Linked DNA regions of Cohnella herbarum. The protein of the gene in region 1 interacts with the protein of each later gene in a pairwise test. Links are inferred from orthologs where the notes say so. Each region holds a gene or a part of one and is shown on either strand. Other genes may lie near its edges.

Region 1 (4,491 bases):
TGATTCGCGCCAATAGCGCTCTGCGACGCTTCTGATAACTGTTCTGGACGGTCTTCTCCAGAAGCCATTTATAGTAACCGCTCCGTGATACACATAGAACTGTGCACATCTTCTCCATTCGAAACTCGGAGCGATGATCTTCGATGAATTGGAACCTTAGTTCCTTTCTTTGCTGAAGATGTGCATGGCCTTTTTTAGGATAGCGATTTCTTCCTTGAGATCCTCAATCGTGCGTTCTTGCTCCATCAGTTGCTTATCTTTCTGGTGAAGGGTCGCACGATCTACAAGCGGTTCATTCTCAAACTTGCGGTACTTGGTCATCCACTGTTTTAACGTACCACTTGGGATGTTTAAATCTTCTCCGATCTGGGGCAATGTCTTTGTCTGTTCCTGAATGTATTTAACAGTCTGTTCTTTAAACTCTTCACTGTAACGCTGTCTCTTCTCACCCATACCGGACACCTCATCTTCTTATTGTTTTTTATTATCTGTTAGTTCTTATGAGGTGTCCACTTTCTATTCTAGCTGCAGTACAGCCGTTAGATTTTGAAAAGTACCTTTTTGGACGGAATAACGGCTTGTACTTCCGTAAGACATAAGCTTTAATGCGTCAGGCGCTGATTAGGGGATGGAACCCGAATCCACTCCTCCTATTTCAGAAGAGTAAGACGACCGATTTTCCGTCTATCTCATCTGGTTTAAGCCCTTCTGCCGGGTGAGATCGATAGATTTTCCGTCTAACTCCTCTGGTTAAGCCCTTCTGCCGGGCAAGATCGCCGGATGTTCCGTCTAACTCCTCCGATCAAGCGCTTCAGACGAGTGAGTCAGACGGTTTATCCGTCATCTCCTCTGAGTTGCCAGAGCTTCTTAAAGTGGCCGCATTCCTTTACCAATTGCGGGAATTTAGACGCTGTGGACAAACTTATCCACAATGCCTGTGCATACTGTGGACAAGGTCGAAAAACCGTTGATACATCAGCAATGAAAGAAAATCGAGAATCGGATTATTTTTTCACAAATGAAGTGTGGACAGTGTGGGTAATGTGGATAAATCGGTGGAAAACTATGGCTCTTCGCAAAAAGTGACAAAAAAAGCTTGCGTATCAACGATTCGAAAGGGAACGATGGGCCCCTTAAACGGCTCTTGAGATACGCAAGCTGTGTATAACTGTGTGCATAAAGATATTTGGAATCCAGACTTGTGAACGCGTACTTATATTTAATCTTCCATTAAAGCTTCCCACTCCGCATAAGCGTCTTCCAGAGCGACTCTTTTCTGTTCCGCTTCGCCTTGCATATCCCTCAATCTCACGTAATCCGTAACGACCTCGGGAGAAGCCATCTCGAGCTCGAGAGAGGTAATCTCGGACTCCAGCCTAGCGATATCGGCCTCGAGTTGTTCGCGTTTTCGCGTACGCGCGCGATCTTCCCGTTTCGCTTGCTTATCCGCTTCATAGTTACTGACGGCAGGCTGCGTTGAAGGGGAGGCACTGTCGATTTGTGACGATTCCCATTCCTTCATTTGCTCCTTTTTCGCTACCATCTCGTCATAATTTCCCAGGAAATGCGTCACTCCGTCCGGCGCCATTTCGACAATCCGATCGGCGATCCGGTTCAGGAAGTACCTGTCATGGGAAACGAAGATCAGCGTGCCATCGTATTCGTCCAATGCGGCTTCGAGCACTTCGCGGCTCATCAAATCCAGATGGTTCGTCGGTTCATCCAGCAAGAGAACGTTCGCTTTGAGAAGCATGAGCTTCGAAAGCGCGACGCGCGCTTTTTCCCCGCCGCTAAGGGCGCTTACCTTCTTGCGCACGTCGTCGCCGCTAAACAGGAAGTTGCCGAGTACGGTGCGGATTTCAGCTTCGGGCTGCATAGGATAGGCGCTCCACACTTCCTCAAGCACCGTGTTAGCCGGATTAAGCTCCCGTTGCATCTGGTCGTAGTAGCCAAGAGAGACGCCGGCGCCCCACTCGAACACTCCGGTACGCAGCGGCAGCTTCTCGATTAGCGCGTGGAGCAAGGTGGTTTTCCCGACCCCGTTGGGGCCAAGAAGCGCCAGCCTTTCCCCTCTTTTTACCTCGAAGCTAACGTTGCGAAACAATGGAGCCATCTCCGTCTTGGGAGCGGCTGAGCAATTAAAAGCCCTGAGAACTTCCTTGCCGCTGCGGCGTTCCGTAGAAAAGGAGAAACTCGCTTGACGCAACGTGTTCGGCTTCTCCAAGCGTTCGATTCTTTCCAGGGCATTGCGTCTGCTCTGAGCTCGCCTAGTCGTGGAGGCACGAACGATATTTCGCTGCACGAAGTCTTCCATTCGGGAGATTTCTTTGCGTTGTTGTTCATAAAGCTTAAGCTGCTGGGCGAAAGCCGCGGCTTTCAGATCCATGAACCGGCTATAGTTTCCGGTGTAGCGCGTTGCCGCATGCCGTTCGATCTCTACGATAGCCGTAACCGTGGCATCAAGGAAGTAACGGTCATGGGAAACGATCACCATGGCTCCTGCGTACGATCGTAAATATTGCTCCAGCCAAGTCAGCGTATCGATATCCAGATGATTGGTCGGTTCGTCTAGAAGCAAAAGCTCGGGTTGTACGAGCAGCAATCTGGCCAGGGCCAGTCTCGTTCGTTGTCCGCCGCTAAGGGAAGCCACTTCGGTATCGGGCGCGAAGCTGCCGAATCCCATCCCATGGAGGATGCTGCGGATGCGGTTATTCATTTCAAACCCGCCGTTCTCCCTGAACTTCTCGCTAACGTCCGCGTATTGGGCAAGCAAAGTCTCGTATCGTTCGGGATGTTCGAGCTCTTGGGGATCCGCGACACGCGCCTCTAAGCCTTGTAATATCCGTTCTTGTTCGAGCAGGGGACCGAACGCGGAATTCATCTCTTCCATGATCGTACGATGGCCTTGAAGTCCGCCGTTCTGAGCAAGGTAGCCGACTTTAAGCTCCCTAGGCTTCGAAACCGCTCCGGTATCGGCGGTCAGTTCTCCGGCCAGGATGCGAAGAAAAGTGGATTTGCCCGCCCCGTTAACGCCGACTAAGCCGATGCGGTCGCGTTCATTGATTTGGAGCGATACCCCGTCCAATACGGGAGTGACGCCGTAATGTTTAGTAATGTTGGATGCTTGTAGCAGCAAGAGGAATCCCTCCGACGATTTCTTTTCGACTCACCTCCCAAGTGTACCGTAAATGCGCAAGAAAAGTCCAAGTCGTTATTCTTTGGCGAAATTAGGCATTCAATGATAAAATGAAAAGAGATTTTCACGGAGTTCAGAAGGTAGGCCTGCAGATTATGGGGGAGAGCGAAGGGATTATCGGCAAGGCCGAATGGCGACGCCGACTGGCGGGCTTAAGAGACGGATTGTCTGCGGACGAGCGGACAAACAGATCCGAGAAGCTTTGCGAACGTGTCCGGCTAGAGGTGCTCGATCCGTTGCGTATTCGGTCGAATCGTCCCTTGAACGTGTGCGCGTACGCGCCTTTTCGGTCGGAGTCTTCGCCGCTGCCGTTGATTAAGAACAGTTGGGAACAGGGTGACCGCATATTCGCGCCAAGAATAATTCCGGGCGGAGAAGGAATGGAGCTACGCGAGGTCGAAGCATTGTCAGACTGGATTCCCGGCAAATGGGGAGTTCCGGAGCCCGACCCGCAAAAAACTTTATTAATAGAAGGAAGGCAGCCTCTGGACGTCGTTCTCGTGCCGGGCATTGCTTTTCACATACAAGGCGGTAGATTGGGCTACGGAGGCGGTTATTACGATCGCTTGTACGCCGATAGGTTGCTTTCGGGAAACGGCGAGACGATATGGCTCGGCTTTTGTTTTGCGGCGCAGGTCGTGACGGAGCTCTTGCCGATCGAGCCCCATGATCTCCGATTATCGGGAGTGGCAACGGAAGAACGGGTCGTATGGTTTAGATAGGGGGAGTATGACAGTGGGGAACGACACGACAGATTTTACGCATTTTAATGATCAAGGACGCGCGAAGATGGTAGATGTCTCCGACAAAGCCGTGACGGCCAGAGTAGCGGTTGCCGAAGGGGCCGTTACGATGGCTCCGGAGACGCTGCAACGAATTCGGGAGCGTTCCGTGGCCAAAGGGGACGTGCTTTCCGTCGCACAGATCGCCGGTATCCAAGCGGCGAAGAAGACATCGGATTGGATACCGATGTGTCATCCGCTACCGTTAACGGGAGTCGATATCCGTTTTTCGGACAACGGTGCAGACACGCTTCGGATTACGGCAGAGGTAAAAACAACGGGCAAAACCGGCGTAGAGATGGAAGCTTTGACCGCCGTGTCGGCTGCTGCCCTTACCGTATACGATATGTGCAAAGCATTACAGAAGGATATGGTTATCGGACCTATACAACTGTTGGTCAAGACGGGCGGCAAGAGCGGGGATTACGCCTTGGCGACCGAGTAACGGAAAGACAAAGACAAAGACAAAGCTCGTACTCATGGGTGCGGAGGGATGAAGAATGCGTTGGAAAG
Region 2 (4,902 bases), 3.9 Mb from region 1 along the record:
GCGGAGAACCGGAACGACCAAACCTTCTTTAGCGGAAACGGCGATGCCGATGTCGTAGTATTTTTTGACGATAATATCTTCGCCGTTGATTTCAGCGTTCAAGTGCGGGAATGCTTTCAACGCGCCTACGACCGCTTTGGTGAAGAAGGACATAAAGCCCAATCCGACTTCGTGTTTCTCCTTGAAGGAGTCTTTGCGGCGTTTACGAATCTCGAGAATGGCGGACATGTCGACTTCGTTAAAAGTCGTGAGCATGGCAGCTGTTTGCTGCGCTTCGACCAACCGTTTGGCAATGGTCAAGCGACGGCGGGACATCCGTTTGCGCTCTTCCGGTTTGTTCGAGTTGGAAGTCGGCTTGTCGACGGCCGGTGCTTTCGCTGCCGCCGCTTGCGGCGCGGGTGCAGGTGCGCCAGCAGACGCAGTACCCGCCGAAGCGACATCGTTCGCATGGATACGACCGATCGGATCGCGCGCAGGCAACGTATTCAGGTCGATGCCTTTCTCGCGTGCGAGCTTTCTTGCTGCCGGAGTGGCCAGCGTGGAAGAGCTATCGTTTCCGCCGGAAGCTACCGCCGGTTGTGCCGGAGCAGCAACTGGCGCAGCAGGAGCTGGGGCCGCTGCCGGGGCGCTAGCTTGCACAGGTGCAGGAGCAGCTGCCGGAGCCGTTGCTTGGCCGGCCGCGCCGATTTTACCGACGGATTCGCCGATTTTTACCGTATCGCCTTCGCCTGCAAGAATCTCGGAGATCACGCCGTCTTGCTCGGCGCTTATTTCCAAGTTTACTTTATCCGTTTCAAGCTCCAGTAAGAGGTCGCCTTGTTTGACGCTGTCTCCGACTTTGACGATCCATTTGGAAATCGTTCCTTCCGTAATGGATTCGCCCATCGCTGGTACTATAATGTCATGCATTGCTGTTTACCTCCCGGATTTAACTGCGGATTTCTTTTTCTGAACCAAGGTTTGATTAATAATAAACTGCTGCTCGAAAGCGTGAATTTGTTGGTAGCCGCTCGCCGGGCTGGAACGTTTCGGACGTCCGTTATAGCTGACCGTCGTCTTGGAAGTTTCGACGATGTCGCGAATACGCGGTTCGATATAGCTCCACGCGCCCATGTTTCTCGGTTCTTCTTGAACCCACAGAACTTCGGTCAAGTTCGGATAACGGTCCACGATCGCTTTGAGCTCATGTTTCGGGAACGGATAGAGCTGCTCGACGCGGACGATATGCAACCAATCGCGGTTAACGTCCGCCGATTTGTTCAGTTCTTCCGCCAAGTCGATCGCGACTTTACCGGTACACAATACAAGTCTTTCCACGCGGGCCGGATTCAGACCCAGTCCAGGCTGTTCGACGACGGTTTGGAAAGAACCTTCGCTAAGCAGATTAGCCGGAGACGCGACGAGCGGGTTGCGGATCATGCTCTTAGGCGCCATCACGATAAGCGGACGAGCGTCTTTCGTATTCATGATCGATGCTTGACGGCGAAGCAGGTGGAAATATTGGGCGGCGCTGGACAAATACGCGACGGTCCAGTTAGCCTCGCCGGACATCTGAAGGAACCGTTCCATCCGCGCGCTGGAGTGCTCGGGTCCTTGACCCTCGTATCCATGCGGCAACAGCATGACCAATCCGGAACGTTGCGACCATTTGGATTGACCCGCGGAAATAAATTGATCGATGATCACTTGCGCGGCATTCATGAAATCGCCGAATTGCGCTTCCCAGATAACCATCGTTTCGGGAGCATAAACATTGTAGCCGTATTCCAATCCAAGCACGCCGGCTTCGGATAATGGACTGTTATGAATCGCGAAGGAAGCATTCGCTTCCGGGAGCGAATGAAGCGGGCAGAAAGTATCGCCCGTCTCGGAATCGTGAAGAACGAGGTTCCGGTGAGCGAAAGTCGCTCTTTCCACGTCTTGTCCGCTCAGCCTCATCGGCGTTCCGTCCGCAAGTATCGTAGCGAACGCCAACGTCTCGGCATGGCTCCAATCGACTTTCTCGCCGTCGTTAAGCGCATCGGCCCGACGCTCGAGAATACGTTGCAGCTTTCCGTAGACTTTGAACGTTTCCGGCCACTTGAGCAAGCCCTTATTGATGCTGCGAAGCTTATCCATCGGAACGGACGTTGCCGGCTTGGCTTCGCTTGGGTTAAAGGCAGTCGGCTGCGATTGGTGGACGGAGTCTTTGTGCTCCTGACCTTTGACTTGATCGTAAGCCGTCTTCAGCTTGTTCTGTACGTCGCGCTTGATCTGTTCAGCGGCATCTTCCGACAAGTGCCCTTCTTTGATCAGTTTGTCCGCATAAAGACGGCTGACCGTGGAATGAGCTCTTACTTTTTTGTAAATCAGCGGTTGCGTCGTTTCCGGATCGTCCGTTTCGTTGTGGCCGTAACGGCGGTAGCCGACCAGATCGATCAAGAAATCCTTCTTGAATAAAGTGCGATATTCGCTGGCCATACGAGCAGCCGCGATGACGGCTTCCGGTTCGTCCGCGTTAACGTGGACGATCGGGATTTCGAAGCCTTTAGCTAGATCGCTCGCGTAGTGAGTGGAGCGGGAATCATGGCTCTCCGTCGTAAAACCGATCCGGTTGTTGGCAATAATATGAATCGTTCCGCCGCTCGTGTAACCGCGCAGATTGTTGAAGTTAAGCGTCTCGGCAACGATGCCTTCGCCTGAGAACGCCGCATCGCCGTGAATAACGATGGACGCGGCCAAATCGAGATTTTGCACCGGGTAACCCGGCTTGCTGCGATCTTCTTGCGCCGCTCGGGCATACCCGCCGACAACCGGGTTCACGTACTCGAGATGGCTCGGGTTGTTCGCCAACGTAATACGCGTTTCCGCCGTCTCGCCGGATTGAATGGAACGGTTTGCGCCCAAATGGTATTTCACGTCTCCGGTCCAGCCGTAATTAATGCCGATCGAACCTTCCGACGGGATGAGATTTTTGTTAGGCGAGTGATGGAATTCCGAGAATATATTGCCGTAAGGCTTGCCCAGTACGTGGGCGAGCACGTTCAAACGACCGCGATGAGCCATGCCGATAGCAATGTGGCGCGCTCCGTCGTTCGTAAGCTCGTGAACGATTTCGTCCGCAAGCGGAATAAGCGCTTCGACCCCTTCGGCGGAAAAACGTTTCTGTCCGACGAAAGTGCGCTGTAGGAAATCTTCGAATTGTTCGGCTTCAAGCAATTTTCTAAGTAAAGCTTCGCGTTCGGAACTCAACAGCTTAGTGGAAGGAATGACGGCTTCCGCGCGTTGGTTCAGCCATTTGCGTTCCGCTTCGGCATGGACGTGTCCGAATTCGAAAGCGATCGGGCCCGTATAGACCTCGCGCAGCTTCTGAGCGGCTTCCCACGCATTGTTCAGCGCATAAGGAGCGTCTTCCCAGATACAGTCGGGAGGCAGTTGTTTGAGATCATCTTCATTTAATCCGTAAGTGCTTGGCTCGATCATCTCAGAGCTTGCTTTGAAGCTAAGGCCGAGCGGATCGATGTCCGCGGCAAGATGACCGAAAGCGCGTATATTCCAAGCCAATTGGCCTGCAGCGATAGCTTTCTTAAGCAAACTAGCGTCGGTTACAGCCGACGTTCCGCGCGTTTGCGGTTGTTCGACGGAGGATTTCTGAGCAACGGTGCCCTCTTCAATGCGAGGAGGAGCGCCATATTGGGCGAATAACTCGCGGTATTGCGGGCTAACCGCATCGGCGTTCTGTAAGTAAATATCGTACTGTTCTTGGATGTAGCCTAGATTAGGACCGAAAAACTGCTGCCATAACCCTTGCATTTTTTCATTGTGATCTGACATTGTGCATCCCTCTGCATTCATGTTAGTCAAAACATCGGCGCCAAGTTGAAGCCGTACGCACCTGTTTCCATTCTAATGCATTTCTTTGTTCGGAAATAGTCATTATTATGCATTGGAATGATCTACTTAATAGATCGATTTCCATTTGCCCTCAATAAAGGATAGATTGCGCCAATTGAGCTCTTTTGACTCCTCATCGTGCATGCGAATTTCACGATTTGTTTCTTTAATTGGTTGATTGTGTAAAAAAGATGAGGATGTTATATTGAAATTACGTGAAAATGAGAAAATTTGGGCGATGAGGAGGCTGGCAACTTGTTATATTCCATTGGCGCCGCTAACAAAACCGTACCTCCGGTTTCGCGGGAATTGTATACTCCGTTCCATTCGTCGACCTATAGGCAACCGGCGAATTCTTGGTTGAACTCCTATCCGAATCCGTACGAGCGATTCGTGAAGACCGCCGCGACCGGCATCGTTGACTTTCTTGCGTCAACCCAGAAGGTCCAGACGACGGCGAACGGCTTGTTGAACAAAAGCACTTCGTCCTTGCAAGCACGAGAGGCGTTATCTTCCGATAATAAGGCCGTATCCGCATCCGCGCGAAACGAAGCTTCAATAGGAAGCTATAAAATCAAAACACAATCGATCGCCCAATCGCAGATCAACAGCGGGACGGAATTAAATAAAGGAAGCCAGACCGCGATACAGAGCGGAGAAAATCGATTTAAGTTAACGATAGGCGGTAAATCGACTACGATCTCGAGCCATATCGCGGCGACGGATACGAACGAACAAGCGCTAACGAAGTTGAAGAACGCGATTAACGAAGCGAAAACGGGAATTACGGCAAACGTGGTTAACGACTCCGAGACGGGGAAGAGCAAGCTCGTGTTGAGCAGCGATAAGACGGGGACGGATCAGGCATTCGACGTGACGGACGAGTCGGGGAACGCCGCGGCTTCCTCCGGGATTGCTTCGGTAACTTCGGCAGCTACTAATGCGATCTATACCGTGAACGGCGGAGCGGCCCAGACTTCGCAATCCAACGCGATCGAACTAGAGAAGGGGAAGGTTTCCGCGACGTTG

Evidence for each region. Proteins that work in one complex are often made in the same cells at the same time.
Region 2: the proteins of HH215_RS31355 (region 1) and HH215_RS15745 interact in binary tests that used the Escherichia coli proteins (3 or more experiments, as listed by UniProt). The link is inferred for Cohnella herbarum from one-to-one orthologs.

Annotation. Positions count from the first base shown.
Region 1 is NZ_CP051680.1:7,469,775-7,474,265, forward strand. What follows is about bases 679-3,676. They hold HH215_RS31355 (ABC-F family ATP-binding cassette domain-containing protein), read right to left. Parts: upstream 3,137-3,676; coding sequence 1,220-3,136; downstream 679-1,219. Other genes in these bases: HH215_RS31360 (5-formyltetrahydrofolate cyclo-ligase), read left to right, coding at 3,247-3,676. Also shown: HH215_RS36165 (transposase), read right to left, coding at 157-453; more of HH215_RS31360, read left to right, coding at 3,677-3,918; cyclic pyranopterin monophosphate synthase MoaC, read left to right, coding at 3,932-4,423; HH215_RS31370 (MogA/MoaB family molybdenum cofactor biosynthesis protein), read left to right, coding at 4,479-4,491. UniProt on the Escherichia coli protein: Genetic data indicate it may be involved in ribosome assembly or function.
Region 2 is NZ_CP051680.1:3,531,121-3,536,022, reverse strand. The notes cover bases 716-4,124. They hold HH215_RS15745 (2-oxoglutarate dehydrogenase E1 component), read right to left. Parts: upstream 3,814-4,124; coding sequence 916-3,813; downstream 716-915. Other genes in these bases: odhB (2-oxoglutarate dehydrogenase complex dihydrolipoyllysine-residue succinyltransferase), read right to left, coding at 716-909. Outside these bases: more of odhB, read right to left, coding at 1-715; flagellar filament capping protein FliD, read left to right, coding at 4,129-4,902. UniProt on the Escherichia coli protein: E1 component of the 2-oxoglutarate dehydrogenase (OGDH) complex which catalyzes the decarboxylation of 2-oxoglutarate, the first step in the conversion of 2-oxoglutarate to succinyl-CoA and CO(2).